DNA from 4 places in the Periweissella cryptocerci genome. Region 1 is predicted to be linked to each of the others. Evidence: predicted binding sites of a transcription regulator. Region 1 holds the regulator's gene; each other region holds the start of a gene.

Region 1 (5,047 bases):
CCTTAGCGGCAGTCTTAGTACCGGTTGAAAGTTTTTTAATTGAAGATAATAGTTCTTCATTGTACGCTTGTTGCACATTTTGCGTCACTTCATCACGTAAGGATTTAGCAACCGTGTTCGTTAATAAGCTCGAAACTAAAGTATTGTGATCTGACAATTTAATATCGATATCAGACGTTTTAGGTTTTGCATCGAGTGCCGTCGTCGTATTTGCCGAAAAATCTGCTGGTAGTGTCACCACCATGAGTGCTTTACCATTGTCGATATCTTTTTGCGCCGTTTTAGCATCCGTGAACACCCAATTAACTTCGGTGTTCTTCTTCAACTTAGTAATGACACCTTGCCCAACATTAACCGTTGAACCATTATTATCAACAGCGCGATCTTGATTAACCACCGCCACCGACATGCTAGTTCCCGTTGAGTTTTCAAATGAACTCACGAAGTTCAAAATCACCCAAATAAGTAATGCCGGAATCAAAGCTGCCAAACTAGCAACTGCAATAAACCGTCCGCGTGAATTTACTTTGCTCCAAATCACGATCCTAATCTCCATTTCCTGAAACTAAAAATTGTGTAACGCATTATAATTGCTCTTTGTTAACGTTATTAACCATTTGGATTAATAAGTTAGTACACGGCGTTAACAAATTAACATGTTATGCGTTTTTAATACACATGTCAACACATTTTGCATAGTAACCTGTCCCTGCGTAACACATTGGCCAACATCGCAGACCATTGGTTAACGTCATATACCGCTTTACGCTAAGCTTTTGGGACGCACGGTGGCATATAAATTTAGCTCTAACTAAAAAAATCCCGAGTCACAAAAAAGAGCGAACCGTTGCAAAATTCACACGACTCGCTCATTTTATTAAATTATCGTTTGTTAACGCCGAGTTTCAAAACAAAACCTCCGCGTCGCTATGAGAAAGTAAACTTCCTCCCTAATTAAATGTGTTTGTCCGTTCAGCGTGTCCTTGCGTCCACCTTTTTAACTGGTTCACTGCGTTCACCAGTGCTGAACTCCCAAACAAAACCTCCGCGTCGCTATGAGAAAGTAAACTTTCTCCCTAATTAAATGTGTTTGTTCGTTCAGCGTGTCCTTGCGTCCACCTTTTTAACTGGTTCACTGCGTTCACCAGTGCTGAACTCCCAAACAAAACCTCCGCGTCGCTATGAGAAAGTAAACTTTCTCCCGCTCCTTGTCGGTTTACATCATACCTGACATTGCGGCGGCTTGGGCTGCAGCAGCGGCGGCGTCACCGGCTGGCTTTGGTTGTTCAGCTACGACAGCTTCAGTTGTCAACAACAAGGCTGATACTGAGGCTGCGTTTTGTAAGGCTGAACGGGTTACCTTAGTAGGGTCCACGATACCGGCCTTAACCATGTCAACCCAAGTATCATCGGCAGCGTTATATCCAATACCAACTTCTTGTTCCTTCAACTTGTTTACAATCACTGAGCCTTCAAGACCAGCATTGATCGCAATTTGACGGACAGGTGATTCAAGCGCGCGCTTCACGATGTTGATACCAGTTTGAACATCGCCAAATTCTTCCAATGCATCAACAGCTGGAATGGCGTTAACCAAGGCAGTCCCACCACCAGAAACGAAACCTTCTTCAACCGCTGCACGAGTAGCGTTCAAGGCATCTTCAATCCGGTACTTGCGTTCCTTCAATTCAGTTTCAGTTGCGGCACCGACCTTAACAACGGCAACCCCACCAGCCAACTTAGCCAAACGTTCTTGCAACTTTTCACGATCAAAGTCAGAAGTGGTTTCGCTGATTTGCTTCTTGATATTTTCAACACGTTCAGCGATTGCGGCCTTTTCACCGTAACCTTCAACAATGGTTGTGTTGTCCTTTGAAACGGTTACCTTAGCTGATTGGCCAAGTTGTGCCAAAGTCGTGTCCTTCAAGTTCAAGCCAAGATCTTCAGTAATCACAGTCGCACCAGTCAAAGTAGCGATGTCTTGCAACATTGCCTTACGACGGTCACCGAAACCAGGAGCCTTAACTGCAACCACGTTGAATGTTCCACGCATCTTGTTCAAAACAAGCGTTGGCAAAGCTTCACCAGTAATATCATCTGCAATGATTAAGAGTGAGCGACCTTGTTCAACAATACCTTGTAACATTGGCAAGATGTCTTGGATGTTACCAATCTTCTTATCAGTTACTAAGATGTATGGGTTGTCCAATGATGCTTCCATCTTGTCGTTGTCAGTTACCATGTATTGTGACATGTAACCGCGATCAAATTGCATTCCTTCAACAACTTCAAGCGTTGTGTCGATACCCTTTGATTCTTCAATTGTGATAACACCATCGTTACCAACCTTGTCCATTGCTTCGGCGATTAAATCACCAACTTCAGCATTGGCAGCAGAGATTGACGCAACTTGGGCAATATCGTCCTTAGTTTCAACCTTGTGTGACATACCGTGCAATGCTTCAACAGCAGCCTTGGTTGCTAATTCGATACCACGACGGATACCAACTGGGTTAGCACCGGCAGTCACGTTCTTCAAACCTTCGTTCACGATGGCTTGCGTCAAAACAGTGGCCGTAGTAGTACCGTCACCAGCAATGTCGTTCGTCTTAGAAGCCACTTCAGCCACAAGCTTTGCGCCCATGTTTTCAAAGTGATCTTCAAGTTCAATTGCCTTAGCGATTGTTACCCCATCATTAGTGATGGTAGGTGCGCCGTAAGTTTCTTCCAAAACAACGTTACGTCCCTTTGGTCCAATGGTTGTCTTAACTGTATCTGCTAACTTATCAACCCCACGTAACATTGCTGCGCGAGCGTCTTCAGAGAATTTTAAATCTTTTGCCATGTGTTAATTTGCCTCACTTCAATTTTATATTTCATTAACGGTTGCCAAAATTCAAACTTTACGTTAAATTCTGCACCATTGTAAATTAGTCGACAATCGCGATGATGTCTTTTTCGTGAACTACTAAGAAATCTTCACCATCGTGCTTGATTTCATTACCAGCAAACTTATCAAACAAGACAATGTCGCCCGCCTTAACTGATAAAGGTGTCAACGTACCATCTTGCAAGAGGTAACCGGCACCAACAGCAATAACCTTCGCTGTGGTTGGTTTTTCGTCAGTACCACCGGCAATCACGATACCGCCGAATGTTTCTTCTTCTTTTTTTTCTAATTGTAAAATAACACGATCACCTAATGGCTTTAACATGCTATCCACCTCCATATGAATTATTTTTAGCACTCTCATTCTCTAAGTGCTAATATCTACAATCACTATCTTATCACGCCCGCAAAAGAATGCAAGTCTTATGGTTAACAAATCCACCCTAATCGACATTTTACATGTGTAATTAGCGCACATTTTGCCTACTTATTTTTCCGCTATATATATCTGTACAAATTTAAAGTGCATTCAGTAATATAAAAAAAGGCCAACCAAAATGGTCAGCCCGAAAAAGAATTAATTATTTATTTTCACCTTCACTGGTGTAGTTTTCAATGAAGTAAATCAAAGTTTGCAATTCGTTAGTTAAATCAACGTTTTGCACGCGAACAGAGTCTGGTACAGTAACACGTAATGGCGTGAAGTTTAAAATCCCCTTCACACCCGCTTGTACAAGTAAATCCGTTGTCTTTTGAGCTGTTTCAGATGGCACAGTCAAAATTGCAATTTCAATCCGTTGATCTTCGATTTGCTTAACTAAATCTTGAATATCATATACTGGCACCCCAGATTGGATTGTGTTAATTAATTCTGGGTTAATATCAAATACTGCCGATACGCGCACATTTGAATTTTTGTGGAAATTAAAGTTTAACAAAGCATGGCCTAAATTTCCCAAACCAATTAAAGCAACATTTGTTAAAGTATCTTGGTTAAGAATCTTCGCGAAAAAAGTTAGTAAACTTTCAACGTCATATCCATATCCGCGTTTTCCCAATGCGCCAAAGTATGAGAAGTCACGACGAATCGTGGCTGCATCAAACTTCACAGCATCTGACAATTCAGTCGATGAAACCCGAGTTTTACCCGCATCCAATAAGAAGTTAAGATAACGGTAATAGATTGGCAAGCGCTTAGCAGTTGCGCGTGGAATTGATGGTTCAGTCACGTAATCGTCCTCCATTTTCACAAATATTATTTTGTCTTGTGAATTTCTTTTCGTTTGCTATTGTAGCACATTTTGCTTGCTTGTGAACTAAAAAACAATCGCATTTTCACAAACTTTTAGGCGCAGCTATGGTAAAATCAACATATTAGAGATAAAGAATGAGGTAAGCCAAAATGATTTTGTTGCAAGTCCAACATGTGGAACGCCGCTTTGGAGCGGATGTATTGTTTAGCGATGTACAATTAGAAATTCAAGACCGCGCGCGGATTGCTTTAGTTGGGCGCAATGGTGCTGGTAAGTCGACCTTGCTGAAAATCATCACTGGCCAAGAAGCCCCTGATGAAGGTGATGTCACTAGCAAGAAAGATCTCACCATGAGTTATTTGGCGCAAGATACCGGTTTAGACACTGAAAATACAATCTGGGATGAAATGCTTGATGCGTTCGCTGAAGTCCGTAAAATGGAAAAAGAAATGCACCGTTTAGAAGCCGTGATTGCTGACCCTAGTTCGGTGACCCCAGATGAATACACCCGCGTACTCGCTAACTACGACCAAATCCAACACGATTTTAACGAAAAAAATGGTTACGGTTATGAAGCAGCTATTCGTGGTGTGCTCCATGGTTTTCAGTTTGAACCGGATCGTTTTGATGACAAGATTAGCTCTCTGAGCGGTGGTCAAAAAACACGTTTAGCCCTAGCTAAAGCCCTACTTGAACGTCCCGATTTATTAATTTTAGATGAACCAACTAACCACTTAGATATGGATACTTTAGCGTGGCTGGAAAGCTATTTACAAAGCTACACCGGTGCCCTCTTACTCGTATCGCACGACCGGTACTTCCTAGATCGCGTTGTCACTGAAGTTTACGATATGAACTTTGGCCATCTTGACCACTATACTGGTAATTATTCCCGTTTCTTGGA
Region 2 (5,047 bases), 200 kb from region 1:
TTAGTAGTTTATCGATTAATGGATCAATTCGCTTACACACTTTTATTGCCGGAGCACCCATTACGGCGGTAAAAATGACAATCAAACCAGCAACTGAATATGGTGTTAAATATTACCGGATTTCACCAAGTTTTAGTAATTTTGCTGGAACGCTTGGGGTTAATGGTTTTCGTGTTGATAAAGTAGGGATATTTTATGTATCACATCCGGTGAGTGCATAAATTTATACCGATTGTTTTATTTTATGGAGAAGCGAGTTAACGCATTAAATAGTTAACTTGGCAAAATTACAAAATATCGAGTAATTAAGATGTTACACTAGGCGAGGAAAATAGCTTGAAACTAATAAGACGCGTTACAATTTATATTTTATTACTAGGAATGCTAACTGCATTTGTTAGTAGTTTATCGATTAATGGATCAATACGGTTACACACCTTTTTAGCCGGAGCACCCATTACAGCGGTAAAAATGACAATTAAACCCGCAAATTCTGATGGTGTTAAATATTACCGGATTTCACCAAGCTTTAGTAATTTCGATGGAACGGTCGGGATTAATGGCTTTCGCATTGATAGAGCCGGGATATTCTATATACCGCATCCGGTGAGTGAGTAACAGGTAGCAATATATATTCAAATCATCTAAACAAAAAAATAGCCGTTGAATCCGATAAAGGGTTCAACGGCTATTATAATTGTGCTAGAAATATCAGATACTAGTGGCAGTGCCGGCCCTCGTTACTTGAGTTAACCTCGAATTTTTCATTAATGGCGAGGGTCATCGGATGCCGTAAAAGATTTTTGAGTGGGGACGACTTAGCATTGAAAAGCCAGCGGTTTAAGACCACCGTAATCCCAATTAAGATGGCTTCGTTTTCGCGATGAGTGATGACGAGTTCATTATATGGGCCTTGCGCAAGGACTGTCGGCTTAACGGTTAATAGCAATTCTTGTCCATGGTAGGCGTGATAGATTCCTGATGCTAAACTACCATTAATTAGCCAACTTAAGCCCCGCACATAGACAACGTCAATCAGTGAGCCAAGGGATAAACCAATTGAGCCAACCGTTTCGTGATTGGTCTTGATTTCAAAACGAGGCAAGAGCCCGTATGAAGTTTGCTCCATTTCAACGACTAGCTCGCCTAAGTCATTATAGATATGGACAAAAGCGTTGGCACGACCAAATTGCCCAGTCACTAAGTATTGAGCTTTACCGTCAACATCGCGGACTGTCGTTGCAGTCTGTTTGCTTGAACTATTCTGCTGTTTTAAGTATAGTTTACGCATAGCTTTATCCTTCTACTGACTAATTGTTAGCAATCCTTGAACATATCTGTTATTCTTTATTCTAACATGAAAGCGGATAAATTTAATTATTGTGTAAACATTCACAAGATGTTAAGATATTATCGAGATTGGAAATTAAATATGACACCTTTTATTCATAATGATTGGTGGCCAATTTTGGCCCCGGTCTTGCAAACGCCCGAATTCAATAAGTTAAGTGAATTTGTCCATCAAGAATATGCAACTGCAAATGTTTATCCACCGAAAGCCGAAGTTTTTGCGGCGTTTGAGCGGACCGGCTTTGCGGATACAAAAGTTGTAATTCTCGGTCAAGATCCTTATCATGAACAAGGACAGGCGCAAGGCCTAAGCTTTTCTGTCGCACTAGGTATCAAATTACCACCAAGCTTACGCAACATCTATCAAGAATTGAACGATGACCTTGGTATTAAACCGGTCGAACATGGCTGCTTAATTCCATGGACAAAGCAAGGTGTGTTGCTACTGAACACGGTTTTGACAGTTCGTGAAGGGGCAGCCAACTCGCACAAGGGTCACGGATGGGAAACAATTACTGATGAAGCAATTCGCGCTTTATCAGCTAAACCTGAGCCAGTTGTTTTCATTTTATGGGGGAAACCGGCACAATTGAAGCTGAAGTTGATTGACCAGACGCGTAATTTTACGATTACAAGCTCGCATCCATCGCCACTGTCTTCATATCGGGGTTTCTTTGGGTCAAAACCATTTTCCAAGACTAACGAGTTACTAGTTTCAGTTGGTGAAACGCCAATTGACTGGCAACTTCCCGCACAACCGATTATAGATTGATAACTTAAATTTTTTGGAGGCATTACAATCATGGAACTTTTCGAAGAATTACAAAGCAAGATTACTGGTACGAACAAGACAATCGTTTTCCCAGAAGGTGAAGATGTCCGTGTTCAAGGTGCAGCAGTGCGTTTAGCAAAAGATGGCTTGTTGAAGCCAATTTTGCTTGGGGCAACAGCAGATGTTGAAAAAACCGCTGCTGAAAACAATTTTGATTTGAGTGGTTTGACTGTCCTTGACCCAGCAACATACCCAGCTGAAGATTTAGCTAAGATGGTCGCAGCATTGGTTGAACGTCGTAAGGGTAAGACAGATGAAGCAACTGCAACTAAGTGGCTCACTGATGTAAACTACTTCGGTACGATGTTAGTTTACATGGGTCTTGCCGACGGAATGGTTTCAGGTGCTACACACCCAACTGGTGATACTGTGCGTCCAGCCCTCCAAATCATCAAGACTGCTCCTGGTTCATCACGGATTTCAGGTGCCTTCATCATGCAAAAGGGTGACGAACGTTATGTCTTCTCTGATGCAGCTATCAACATTGATATTGATGCACCAACAATGGCCGAAATTGCTGTCCAATCAGCAGCAACTGCCAAGGTCTTTGGCATTGATCCTAAGGTTGCAATGCTTTCATTCTCAACTAAGGGTTCAGCTAAGGCTGATCAAGTAACTAAGGTTGCTGAAGCGACTGAATTGGCGCATGAATTAGCTCCTGAATTAGCGCTTGATGGTGAATTACAATTTGACGCGGCCTTTGTGCCATCTGTTGGTGCTTCAAAAGCTCCAGACTCAGATGTTGCCGGTCACGCCAACGTCTTTATCTTCCCCGACTTGCAATCAGGTAACATTGGCTACAAGATTGCCCAACGTTTGGGTGGTTACGAAGCGATTGGACCTATCTTGCAAGGTTTGGCTAAGCCAGTTTCTGACTTATCACGTGGTGCTAACGAAGAAGATGTCTACAAAGTTGCAATCATTACTGCAGCTCAAGCATTAAACTAATTTAAATATGAACCAGGGGAGCAACGGTTTTAACTTTTGTTTCCCGGTCAATGGTTTGATTTCTACCGTATTCACGAATAGGGAGAAATTAGGCCATTTTTTTATGGAGTGCGAGTCATCATAATTTGTTGTAAAAACCAAGAAAAAATTATATCTATACCGCTCACATTTGATACAATCGGTTGCAAGCGTATTAGAATGGGCATAGTGGAATCTTGTGAAGTAAAAGATATAGGCATATTTGCGAAGGTATGTCTTTTTTGTGTATAAAGTGTGCGGTTTTTGTAAAGCGAGTGTTCAGATTCGCATTTGAGCTAAAACGTTGCTATACTGGAATTTATGGCATGGCTGACAAGATATTTTTTATTAGGTTGAACTTTTTTTCACAAAAGGGTTGCACAAACTAAAAAGATGGTATATCATAGGTCTTGTTAAGAAATGCACAAACAATATTCAAGCAAAACAAAGGGGATACCAAACATGGCTGAAACTGTAAAAAAAGCTCCAAAAAAGCCTTTAACTGAAGAAGAAAAGGCACAAAAAGTAGCCACTGCTGAAGCATTAGCAGAAAGCTTAGTTTCAAAGGCTCAAAAGGCCGTTGAAGAATTTTCAACATTCTCTCAAGAACAAGTCGATAAGATTGTTGCTGCAATGGCTTTGGCCGGTAGCGAAAACTCATTACGTCTTGCTCATGCGGCTCACGATGAAACTGGTCGTGGGGTTGTTGAAGATAAAGATACTAAGAACCGTTTTGCATCAGAATCTGTATACAACGCAATTAAAAATGATAAAACTGTTGGCGTAATCAACGAAGACCCAGTTACTGGTAAGGTTGAATTAGCTGCTCCACTTGGTGTATTGGCAGGGATCGTTCCTACTACTAACCCAACTTCAACAACTATTTTCAAATCAATGTTATCTGCTAAGACTCGTAATGCGATTGTCTTCGCATTCCACCCACAAGCTCAAAAGTCATCAGCACTTGCTGCACAAATCGTGTTAGATGCCGCTGTTGCTGCTGGTGCACCTAAGGACTTCATCCAATGGGTTGATGTTCCTTCACTTTACAACACTACTGCATTGATTCAAAACCGCGGTATTGCTTCAATCTTGGCTACTGGTGGACCTTCAATGGTTAACGCAGCCTTGAAGTCAGGTAACCCATCAATGGGTGTTGGTGCCGGTAACGGTGCTATCTACATCGATTACACTGCTGATTTGGAACGTGCTGCTGAAGATTTACTTCTTTCAAAGCGTTTCGATAACGGTATGATTTGTGCCACTGAAAACTCAGCTGTTATTGATAAGAGCGTTTACGCAACTTTCATTAAGCAATTAGAAGCACAAGGTGCCTATGTACTTCCAAAGGCTGACTATGACAAGTTGGCTGACTACGTATTTAACGATAACCACGGTGTTAACGGTCCAGTTGCTGGTATGAGCGGTCGTTGGATTGCTGAACAAGCTGGTATCAAGATGCCAGAAGGTAAGGATGTTATCCTTGTTGAATTGGACGAAAAGAACATTGGTGAAAAGCTTTCATCAGAAAAACTTTGCCCAATCTTGTCAGTTTACAAGTCTAACAGCCGTGAAAATGCAATCGCGATTGTTCGCGCATTGTTGAACTACCAAGGTGCAGGTCACAATGCTGCTATCCAAATCGGTGCTCAAGACGATCCTTTTGTTAAGGAATACGCTGACGCCGTTGAAGCTTCACGTATCCTTGTTAACCAACCTGACTCAATCGGTGGTGTTGGTGACATCTATACAGACGCATTACGTCCAAGTTTGACACTTGGTACAGGATCATGGGGGAAGAACTCATTGTCACACAACTTATCAACTTACGATTTGCTTAACATTAAAACTGTCGCTCGTCGTCGTAACCGCCCACAATGGGTTCGTTTACCAAAGGAT
Region 3 (5,047 bases), 410 kb from region 1:
TTTTATTGTGTATAGTCATACAATTATCTGTTTTACCTACGTTATTTGAATTACATTGGGGAATATTGACTCGCTACGTAATTTTGGGAATAGTTAGTTTTTGTCTTATCGCTGTGTTATGGATTATATTAAGTAAAATAGATAATTCAGCTAATACATTATTAGTAATTTATGGGACTAAAAATTTGGGTATTGCGATTGTTATCGCTGTAGTCATAAACCATGGTATGGCTATGTTTTATTCAAGCGATAACAAATATCGTGGGTTAAGCGGAGCATTCTCCCGCTTGTCAGGGCAAGTTGGGTCTACACAAATTTCCAAAATCGTATTATCAATATTAGTTGTATGCGTGATTGCACCAATAATAGAGGAGTTACTGTTTCGTGGAGTAGTAATTAGCTACCTGCTTAGTGTTGGTGTACCAAATGTAATTATCTATTTATTATCAGCTGTAATTTTTTGTGTAGCTCATGGAGTGGGTGATAAACAAGCTTTTGTTTCTAATTTTTTATTTGGAATTATAGCGTGTTATCTTCGAGTACATGATAAAAGTCTAGGAGAGTCCATGGTGTTACATGGGGTAGCTAATTCAGTATCAATGTTAATTATGAACGTTTTTTTTTAAGATAAGACGAGGGTAAATTTGACCCTGAATTACATAATTAGTAAATTAAAAATAAAAAAAGGGGCTGGGGCAAAATTTGTCCAGCCAGCAAAATAGGCCTGATTTCGTGTAGAATCAGGACTATTAATGTGCATCAAAAGGTTTCCAGTTTGCTATTTGGTTGTTTGCAAATATTCTTGGTAGGCGGGATTATCGCTTGCTTCATCACTTGGATATAAGAATGAAATTGATCCCCACTTGTTAGGAAACATGTAGAGAACGTTGCCACTCTCATCGCTTGGTCCATTGAAGTCGTCTAATACTTTGCCTAAAATGATTTCGGTATTTACTTTAACTACGCGACTACTTGGTTTCTTGTTAGACGCTGAATTAACTTGAAGTGTCTTAGTCGGTATTTTCTTAACTTTCACACTATACGTTGTATCAGGCGTTCTAAGTTGCCCATCTGTTTCATTTTTTAATAAAATAGTTAGCATGATTACGCCGCTATTGTCGGCATGAAGGTTAAATACTTCCGGTAAATCACCACTTAGATGCTTGTCTTTGAAGGTCCACGCAACGTTACTAGGAACATCAACGACATATGGATATTCAGTAGCGGTACTTGAACTTGTGACTGAACTTGAAGATGCCACATCGCTTGAAGTAGTTGAGATAGCACTGCTATTATTGTCCTTTGGTTTGTCATTACCAATGAGCCATAAAGCCGCAACGACCACAACGACTATGACAATTGCTGCGACAATAACACCTATCAAGGTTCCTCTAAGTTGTTGTCGCTTAGCGCGATTACGCATGTTCTGTAGTTTTATTTCGCGGTTGTATTCCCAATCATGAAATTTGTTAACGGCAGTAACACTATCATCTGGATACATCATTCGATATTCACGAAGTTTACGGTCTTTTTCCGCTTGTGTGATGCTATATTGGTCACGTTTGGCCATTTAATTTACCTCATTTGTTAGTTCAACATAATAATCATTTTTGCTAATTTCTTTGAGCTGTAGAAATTTGTGTATGTTCCACCTTCACTCATTGGAATAATTTATTGATTTTCTTCACAATCCGTACTCCTTAATTTTGAATGTATCACTCACAACTAATTATAGCCCCTGTAAACATTTTGGTGGTATTAAAGGACTCGTAATCGGTTAGCGTGAGTTTATTAATAATTGGTTGTCATACTCAGCTTGCAGCCAATTGTAAATTTGTTACACACAATGTAAGCGGTGACAATATTATACTTGCGTAACTAAAACGGTAGCAGTAAAATGATTGTTAAGATAATCACAATTAAATTAATCGAAAAGGAAGTATTAGGTGATGACAGAAGTAGCATTTGTAACTGGGGCAGGTCAAGGAATTGGTGAAGCAATCGCAAAGCGGCTAGCAAAAGATGGTTTTAAGATTGCGGCAGTTGGTCGGACCGTTGCAAAGGTTCAACGAGTAGCTGACGAAATTAACCAGGCCGGTGGTGAAGCAATTGCGGTGGCTGCCGATGTGCAAAACCGTGATGAAGTATATGCAGCCATTGATGAAACAGTTGCGAAGTTGGGTGATATTAATGTTGTCGTTAATAATGCGGGTGTTGCACCTACGACACCAATCTTGGACATCAAGCAAGATGATTTGGACTACACATGGAAAATCAATGTTGGTGGAACTGTGTGGGGTACGCAAGCTGCAGCTAAGAAAATGATTGAACTTGGTCATGGCGGTAAAATCATCAACGCTACTTCACAAGCAGGGGTTGTTGGTAATCCTAACTTGACGGCGTATGGTTCAACTAAATTTGCCGTCCGTGGTATCACGCAAACGACTGCCCGTGAATTGGCAGAATACGGTATTACAGTTAACGCATTTGCACCCGGAATTGTGCGGACACCAATGATGAATGACATTGCCCAACAAGTTGCTGATAATGCGGGTAAAGATTTTGAATGGGGAATGAACTCATTTGCCAAGGATATTACGTTGCAAAAATTGTCAGAACCAGAAGATGTTGCGAATGGGGTGGCCTTCTTAGCCGGTAGCGATTCTGATTACATGACTGGTCAAACATTAGTGGTTGATGGTGGAATGGTATTCCACTAGGCCCGATATTTTATTAAGTTAATTATTAAAGGGCGTGAGATTTTGTCTCAGCCCTTTTTTCTATGCCGACAAGCTTCTTATGAGTTTGGCGGCGGACATTCTGCTAAAATTAAAGTAAATATACTGAAAAAGAGGGCAAAATTATGAAAACTGCCGAAGAAATGTACCAATATACGCGGGAAAATAAATTAGGCTACAATCTGAACATTTTAGGACCATGGTTACAAAAGAAACACTTCCAAGTTATTGAAGATGCGCTGCTTGATCATGAAGAAGTTATTTCGGCTTTTGTGGGACGGCATCGGCCAGAAGGTGGTGAAAACCGTCCCAATGGCGATGAAACTGACCAGACTCCACATGCCAAACGTCATTCAGTTAGTTACTTTGGCACAGAAGGGTTCTATGGCTATGCGATTACGACTGAGCAACGGATTATTTACGCGCATTGGTCACCATTTCACCATGATGCGACGAATATTCCGTTGAGTAATTTAAATAATGTTAACCCAGATACTGGCTTTATCTGGGGCGCCGTTAAAGTCGAAACATTTGGTGATAGTTTCAGTGTGTTCTGGACGAAGAGTGTTGTGCGCAAAATTGCCAAGCTCATTCAACAAGGCGTGAGCGATTCAAAAGACGGTTACATGGATGGTGTCACGAATAGCATGCGAACTAAAAATGTTAATAATGGCGCACCGCGTGATTTATATGCTGAACTTGAACAAGGTAAAAAAGCGCTGGATAATGGCTTAATTACGCAAGCTGAGTACGATCAACTGAAACAACGTTTGTTAAACGAATAGCATGCAGCGCGAAATTTAATTAATTTTAACGCCTAGGTGATTACCAAAATTATGCGGTCAATCGCCTATTTGGCGTTAGAAAACTTGATATAATAGCAACTCAAGCAAATGAGGTGTAGAATGATTCAGTTGGGGGAATACTAACATATTGTAAGTGGTGCAAATTGTGCGCATGTCTAACGCAATAAGGTCTATGAAAAATGGAGGAGATAATGGCAAAAAATAGTCAATCAAAATGGCTGATATTACTAGCATTGGGATTATTTACATTTATGTCGACGCTTGATTCATCAATCGTGAATATCGCGTTACCAACAATTTCGCGCGATTTAGCGGTGCCGATGAATGAGGCAACGTGGACAGTTTCAATTTACTTAATTGTAATTTCGGGGTTATTAATTTTCTTCGGTCGCTTAGGGGACATGATTGGTAAGATTAAAGTTTTTAAAATCGGGACATATATTTTCACTTTCGGTTCATTGCTAGCGGGAATTAGCGCTGGGCTACCATTCCTATTGTTTGCGCGGTTTGTCCAAGCAATTGGTGCTGCCATGACCATGTCGAATAGTTTTGGGATTACGACAGTGACTTTCCCACCCGAACAACGCGGACGCGCAATGGGCTTAATTGCGATGTTTGTGTCGATTGGGGCAGTTGCGGGACCTGGTTTAGGTGGTTTGATTCTACAATACTTGCCTTGGTCATATATTTTCTGGGTGAATGTGCCAATTGGGATTGTCACGATTATTATGGGACAAATACTATTTCCCAAGTCATCTAGTCGTGGGGCTAAACCCAAAATCGACTGGGCGGGTGCAATTGTCTTCTTCATCATGATTGTGGCACTCTTTATGGGTGTGAACGTCGGTCAAGCTGAAGGATTCTTACATCCTACTGTTATTGGGATGATTATCCTCGCAATTGTATTGTTCATAATTTTTGTTAAAGTTGAAAAACGTGAAAAAATTCCGTTGATTAATTTGGCAATTTTCAAAAACAGTATGTTCTCAATTAGTTTATTGACGGGGATGTTAGTTTTTATTACAAATAATTTCTTCGTAGTTATCATGCCATTTTACCTGCAAAATTTGCGGGGATGGACACCAGGAACATCGGGTTTGTTGATGATGACATTCCCAATTGTGATGGCAGTGATGGCACCAATTGGTGGGATTCTTGGCGACAAGTTTGATAAAGAAGTGATTACGATGATTGGTTTGGTCTTAATCATGGTGGCACAGATTGGGTATACCTTGATTGGGGCAACCACAGGCTTCGTACTCATTGCCATCTTCAACGCATTGAATGGTGCGGGTGCTGCGTTGTTTAACTCACCTAATAACGCCCTCGTGATGGGAACTGTTGAACCACAGTATCTTGGCGTCGCTGGTTCAGTGAATGCCTTAGCGCGTAATCTGGGGATGATTATCGGGATTTCAACCGCGACGACGGCCTTGTTTGGTTGGATGAGTATGTCGGCTGGGTATCGCGTGACAACTTATTTACCTAAGCATCCAATGTTTT
Region 4 (5,047 bases), 1.3 Mb from region 1:
TATTCAAGGGTTGGTTCAACAATGTTCATACCAACTAATGTACCTTGACGCACGGCATTCGTTGCCAATGGAATATAAGCGTTATCATGAGTTGGGTTGTAGTGCACTGCCACTGAATCCCCAGCACCAAAAATATCAGGGTTTGAAGTTTGCATGTAGTTGTTGGTCATAATGGCACCGTTTGGCAACATGTCAACTTGGCCCTTCAACAAGGCAGTGTTTGGCTTGAAACCAATTGAAAGAATTGCAATATCAGCAGTATATTCACCACCATCAGTTGTAACTATAACTTGTTTGTCACCACTAAAGCCCTTGACCATTTCACCGGTCACAACTTTAACACCGTGTTCTTCAAATTGCTTGGTAGCTTTATCCGTAAATGCTGCGTCGAAATACTTGTTCATAATCCGTGGCATGCCGTCAATTACAGTGACCTTCTTACCACGTTTTTCAAATGCTTCAACTAATTCAACCCCAATGTATCCCGCTCCGATAACAATCACTGATTCAATATCATCGGCTTTGGCAAAGAGTGTTTGGGCGTCGTGATAGTTTTTGCACAAGTAGATATTGTCATTTTTGATACCATCGATTGGTGGCACAATTGGCAATGAACCAGTCGTCATAATAAGTTTGTCATACGTATCAGTAATTTCAGTACCAGTGGCTAAATCACGAACTTGCACAGTCTTATTGGCTGCATCAATTTTCAAGACTTCGTGACCCATTTTCAAATTAGCACCTAAACTAGCCAATTCTTCAGGACTTGAATAGAACAAGCCGTTGACATCTTTCACTTCACCTTGTAAATACAAAGCAATCCCACATGACAAGAATGAAACATTATCATTTTTTTCATAAACAGTAATATCTGTATCTGGATAATTTGTGAGCGTTTGCTTGATGGCAGCCGTTCCCGCGTGTGTACTTCCTACTACAATAACTTTCATGTTAATCTCCTTTTAACTTCCGTATGTGAAGAATTATACAACTCAAAAAGACCGTTTAGGCTCCACTTTCCTAAACGGTCTTTCAAACGTCCTAAACGGTTATTAAATGCTAAAATCGTTCCGTCATTGTTTTCATCATGTTACGTGCAACTGGCAAGGTTTCACCATTACTTACCTCTAATAAATGCTCCGTTTTGTTAAAGGCGCTAATTTTGGCCGGATTAACCAGACATGCTCGGTGACAACGCACTAGCTCAGTATTTTGTTCAGCCAGCTCACTTAATTTCCCATAAAACTCAACAACTCCATCATCAGTAACTAGGCGTAATTGATGCGGAACCGGGGTTGTTTCTATATACAATATCTTATCAAATGGCACTTTATGTTGTTGTGCCTTTCCATCAAGTACTAAGTTTTCTGCGGGTGTAATCTGGGCTGAGCGCTTGGCTTGATAGTTAATTGTATATGCCAACCGTTGTCGCAACTCATCAACTGGGAGACGTTTATCAATATAATCAAATGCTGCTACCCGATATTCAAACGTTACTGGTGCAAATTTTTCAAAACTGGAAATAAATGAAATTGTCCCAAATGGATCGTGTTGCCGTAACTTACTAGCGACTTCCAAGCCACGTAGCTTGACCCCGTGGACATCAACGTCAATGAAATACACGTTATTTTCACCGGAGTGATTATGAACAGCAGCCGTAAAATCCGCCAATTTTGTAAACACTTCCACAACACAATTTGTGATTTTTTGAGCTCTTTTTATTTCTTTAGCCAATTGCCCAATTTGTGTGGCGGTGGCTAACTGATCATCAACGACATATATATTCATTACGACCCATCCCCCTTCGATTACGATTTCAACTATAACTAATTTTAGCATATTAGGGACAAATAAAAAAAGAGTGTCCCAAAAGAACACCCTTAATACACAAGCTTTAGTTCAAGCCACGTACAGCTTTCCAGTTTCGGACATAGCCATCAACACCTTTTAGTGCACTGACAACATCATCAGCGGTTACTTCATATGGCATTTGTTTGATAGTTTCACCTGCAGCCGTTGCTTGCTGACCGACAAGTAACAAGTCTTCATCAGAAGCGTCTGCAAGATGTAAATCCGCCAAAGTAGTTGGTAAACCTAATGAATAAATGAACTCGAGATATTTTTCAAACGTTGCTTCATCAGCCCCATCAAGAAATAGTTCCGTTAAAATTCCATACGCAACTTTTTCACCATGTGTTAAGTGGTGAATATCGCCCTTCAACGCTGTGAAACCATTGTGAATTGAGTGAGCTGCTGCGAGACCACCACTTTCAAAACCGAGGCCCGAAAGTAATGTATTCGCTTCGACGATTTTTTCCAATGCTGGTGTAACAGCGTGGACTTTGTTAGATTCGATTGCCGCATGCCCATATGCAAACAAGGTATCTTCGGCCATTTGGCCAATCGCAATTGAAGCTAAAGTTTGCTTTGCGCCTAACATCGTATCACCATATGCAGTTTGGACATCGCGTACTTCGACAAAGGTTGCCAAAGCATCGGCAATTCCTGAAGCCAACATCCGCACTGGGGCATTCGCAATCACACGGGTATCAACGAGCACTAATTCAGGATTTTTTTGATAGAATTCATAACGATCAAAATTTCCTTCATCAGTATACAGCACTGACAACCGTGATGTTGGTGCATCAGTTGAAGCAATCGTTGGCACAATTACAACAGGTGTTCCCAAGATATCGGCAATTGATTTTGCTGAATCGATCGCCTTACCACCACCAACCCCGATGACAACTTCGGCACCGGCAGCTTTACCAATTTGGGCAATGCGGTTGATTTCATTATCGGATGCTTCCCCTTGGAAATCCGCCACATTAACCTTAAAACCATTGGCTTCCAGATTAGCAATCAGCGTGTTACCTGCGTATTTCTTCGCAGAACCACCCGCCAACATCAGCACGTTCTTACCAAATTTTTCGATATATTGCGAACCTTCGTTTAAAACGTCTTTACCTTGAATATAAGTTGATGGACTAGCAAAAATTTGTGTCATTTGAACTTCCTCATGTGTCGTGAATTTAATATGTTAATTATATCACAAAACATGTAAGCGTTTCCGCCGTGAACACTTATCACACACGGTTCTGCCAAAATCACTTAACAAAATTCAATGTCACTACCGTTTTAGATTTTTTCTTATCGACTCCCGTGACAATCATTTTTGCACCGTGCTTAACCAAAAATTCATCTTCACTTTGATAATCTGACAGTGGCGCAATTGCAGCCCCGTATTTACCGGCAGGCAATTGAATTTTCAAAATTGCATCACTATTGAAGGAGTTTGCAATTTCACGATCAAATGACGTCGACATATATGCTTGGTCTGAATAACGCGCTCCAACCTTAATCTGACCACCTTTGACCCCATAACCGATTGATTGCACGCTAGTGCCACGCCATACCGTCACATTGAGTGGCATCGCGAATTTATTCAAACCGCGGTCAATCTTGCCCACTTCGCCCTTTACTTGCTTAGTTCCAGGAATCAAATTCCGGAGGTAACTATTAATATCTTTATAGCCATCCGATGTGTAATGATAGATGGCTTTCTTTTGTGGTTTTGTTAATTTTTTGGCCCATTTGTGACTGGCTTGCAAAACTAAAGCATGCTGCTTTGCTGTCAAATTAGTCGTTTTCGTATCATACGTAAATTGTTTTGCTGGTGTCACATACATTTGTGAAGCCTTTAACGTTTTAGATTTAATGATAATTCGGTGCCCATTTAGTGCTTTGACCTTCGCCCCAACCTTAACAACCGAATTCTTTGACAATTTGAAAGTTTTCACTACTTTCTGATTACTCTTCTTAACTTGGTAAACTTTAATCGTCTTAGCAGTTACTTGTAGCTTATGCCCCTTTTTAACCGCCTTACCCAAATTAGCCTGTGACATACCATCCGCATGGACGCTGACCCCAACACCCATCGCCAACGTTGCAACCCCCAACGTCGTAATTCCAAACTTCTTCATTCCATTCATTATGCATTTCTCCCCAAAATAAATTGTATTGTCGTCATGTAACAAAAATAAATGTAACATTACCGTAATGTTTCTTCAACTACTTTTTAAATTTGGCACATTTACCCCGGTCAACGCCTAAAATCACAAAAAAAATTTGACAATTAAAATGGCAATCGTCAAGTTAATTCCTAATAATGAGTCATATCACTGGTATTAATCTAAAAAAGGTCTATCGTTAGAAGAGTAGATTGCATTCTACAAAAATTTAGTTCGACGAAAGAGGCTTATACCATGGTAAAAAAGCACAGTAAAGAAGAACGTAAAGCATTGATTGAAGCAGAAATGGCTGCTCGCGATAAGGACCCAAAGGATACTAGTAAAGAATCTGGCTTCGATAAACTTCGCGATCAAGAAGCTAAGTTAAACCAAGCATAGTAACTAGTTTACAACGCATATATTCGATTAAACTTAAAACGTGTCGTCTATTAATGGCGCCACGTTTTTTTCGTTCACTAAAAGCGAGTTTGTCTTGCCGGTAAATAATCTCATTACAGCATTGCGTCATTTATTACAATAGTGTAACATTGAGTTTTATCGATGGTTGTCACTTGCTTTATTAATGTATTAGCTATCATCCACATGCAATGCCTTCAAAATCAAGCACATATCATTTATTACTAGAACTATAAGGGAGTTTTATCATGGGGGAAACACATCTACACCGCCGCTATATTAGTGGCTTTGACGGGGTTCGCGCGATTGCCGTGCTCGCTGTTATTTTATATCATATTTTTCCAAACGCATTACCTGGGGGTTATTTGGGGGTGCCAATTTTCTTTGTAGTTTCCGGTTATTTAATTACCGATTTACTACGACAAGAGCTCGCCAATACCAATAAAATTAATCTTCGGAGTTTTTATGAACGCCGGATTAAGCGACTCTACCCGGCACTACTAGTTATGCTTGTCTTAACTGCAGCCTACATTACTTTGTTTGACCGTGGGGCACTGTTGGGATTACGGGCAACCATCTTAACTAATCTGGTTTACGTCTATAATTTCTGGGAAATTAAT

Evidence for each region. The regulator Rex, encoded in region 1, represses fermentation and respiration genes when NADH is low (regulators of the CRP and FNR family bind a similar motif). The targets are predictions, from matches to a motif close to TTGTGAANTANTTCACAA.
Region 2: the regulator Rex is predicted to act here: its motif matches at 3,559-3,576, upstream of adhE (bifunctional acetaldehyde-CoA/alcohol dehydrogenase).
Region 3: the regulator Rex is predicted to act here: its motif matches at 1,902-1,919, upstream of EQG49_RS07255 ((S)-acetoin forming diacetyl reductase).
Region 4: the regulator Rex is predicted to act here: its motif matches at 3,038-3,055, upstream of EQG49_RS01390 (glycerol dehydrogenase).

What each region holds. Positions count from the first base shown of each region.
Region 1 is NZ_CP037940.1:2,004,898-2,009,944, reverse strand. It holds gene EQG49_RS08800 (YhgE/Pip domain-containing protein) at 1-541, opposite strand, end outside; gene groL (chaperonin GroEL) at 1,217-2,845, opposite strand; gene groES (co-chaperone GroES) at 2,931-3,215, opposite strand; gene EQG49_RS08785 (redox-sensing transcriptional repressor Rex) at 3,472-4,119, opposite strand; gene EQG49_RS08780 (ABC-F family ATP-binding cassette domain-containing protein) at 4,293-5,047, shown strand, end outside.
Region 2 is NZ_CP037940.1:2,206,001-2,211,047, forward strand. It holds gene EQG49_RS09620 (hypothetical protein) at 1-221, shown strand, start outside; gene EQG49_RS09625 (LURP-one-related/scramblase family protein) at 719-1,291, opposite strand; gene EQG49_RS09630 (uracil-DNA glycosylase) at 1,433-2,122, shown strand; gene pta (phosphate acetyltransferase) at 2,153-3,130, shown strand; gene adhE (bifunctional acetaldehyde-CoA/alcohol dehydrogenase) at 3,611-5,047, shown strand, end outside.
Region 3 is NZ_CP037940.1:1,592,697-1,597,743, forward strand. It holds gene EQG49_RS07245 (CPBP family intramembrane glutamic endopeptidase) at 1-626, shown strand, start outside; gene EQG49_RS07250 (hypothetical protein) at 779-1,570, opposite strand; gene EQG49_RS07255 ((S)-acetoin forming diacetyl reductase) at 1,950-2,720, shown strand; gene EQG49_RS07260 (SHOCT domain-containing protein) at 2,864-3,523, shown strand; gene EQG49_RS07265 (MFS transporter) at 3,736-5,047, shown strand, end outside.
Region 4 is NZ_CP037940.1:315,754-320,800, forward strand. It holds gene EQG49_RS01380 (FAD-dependent oxidoreductase) at 1-950, opposite strand, end outside; gene EQG49_RS01385 (LytR/AlgR family response regulator transcription factor) at 1,060-1,788, opposite strand; gene EQG49_RS01390 (glycerol dehydrogenase) at 1,895-3,007, opposite strand; gene EQG49_RS01395 (ADP-ribosyltransferase) at 3,108-3,992, opposite strand; gene EQG49_RS13575 (hypothetical protein) at 4,266-4,409, shown strand; gene EQG49_RS01400 (acyltransferase family protein) at 4,676-5,047, shown strand, end outside.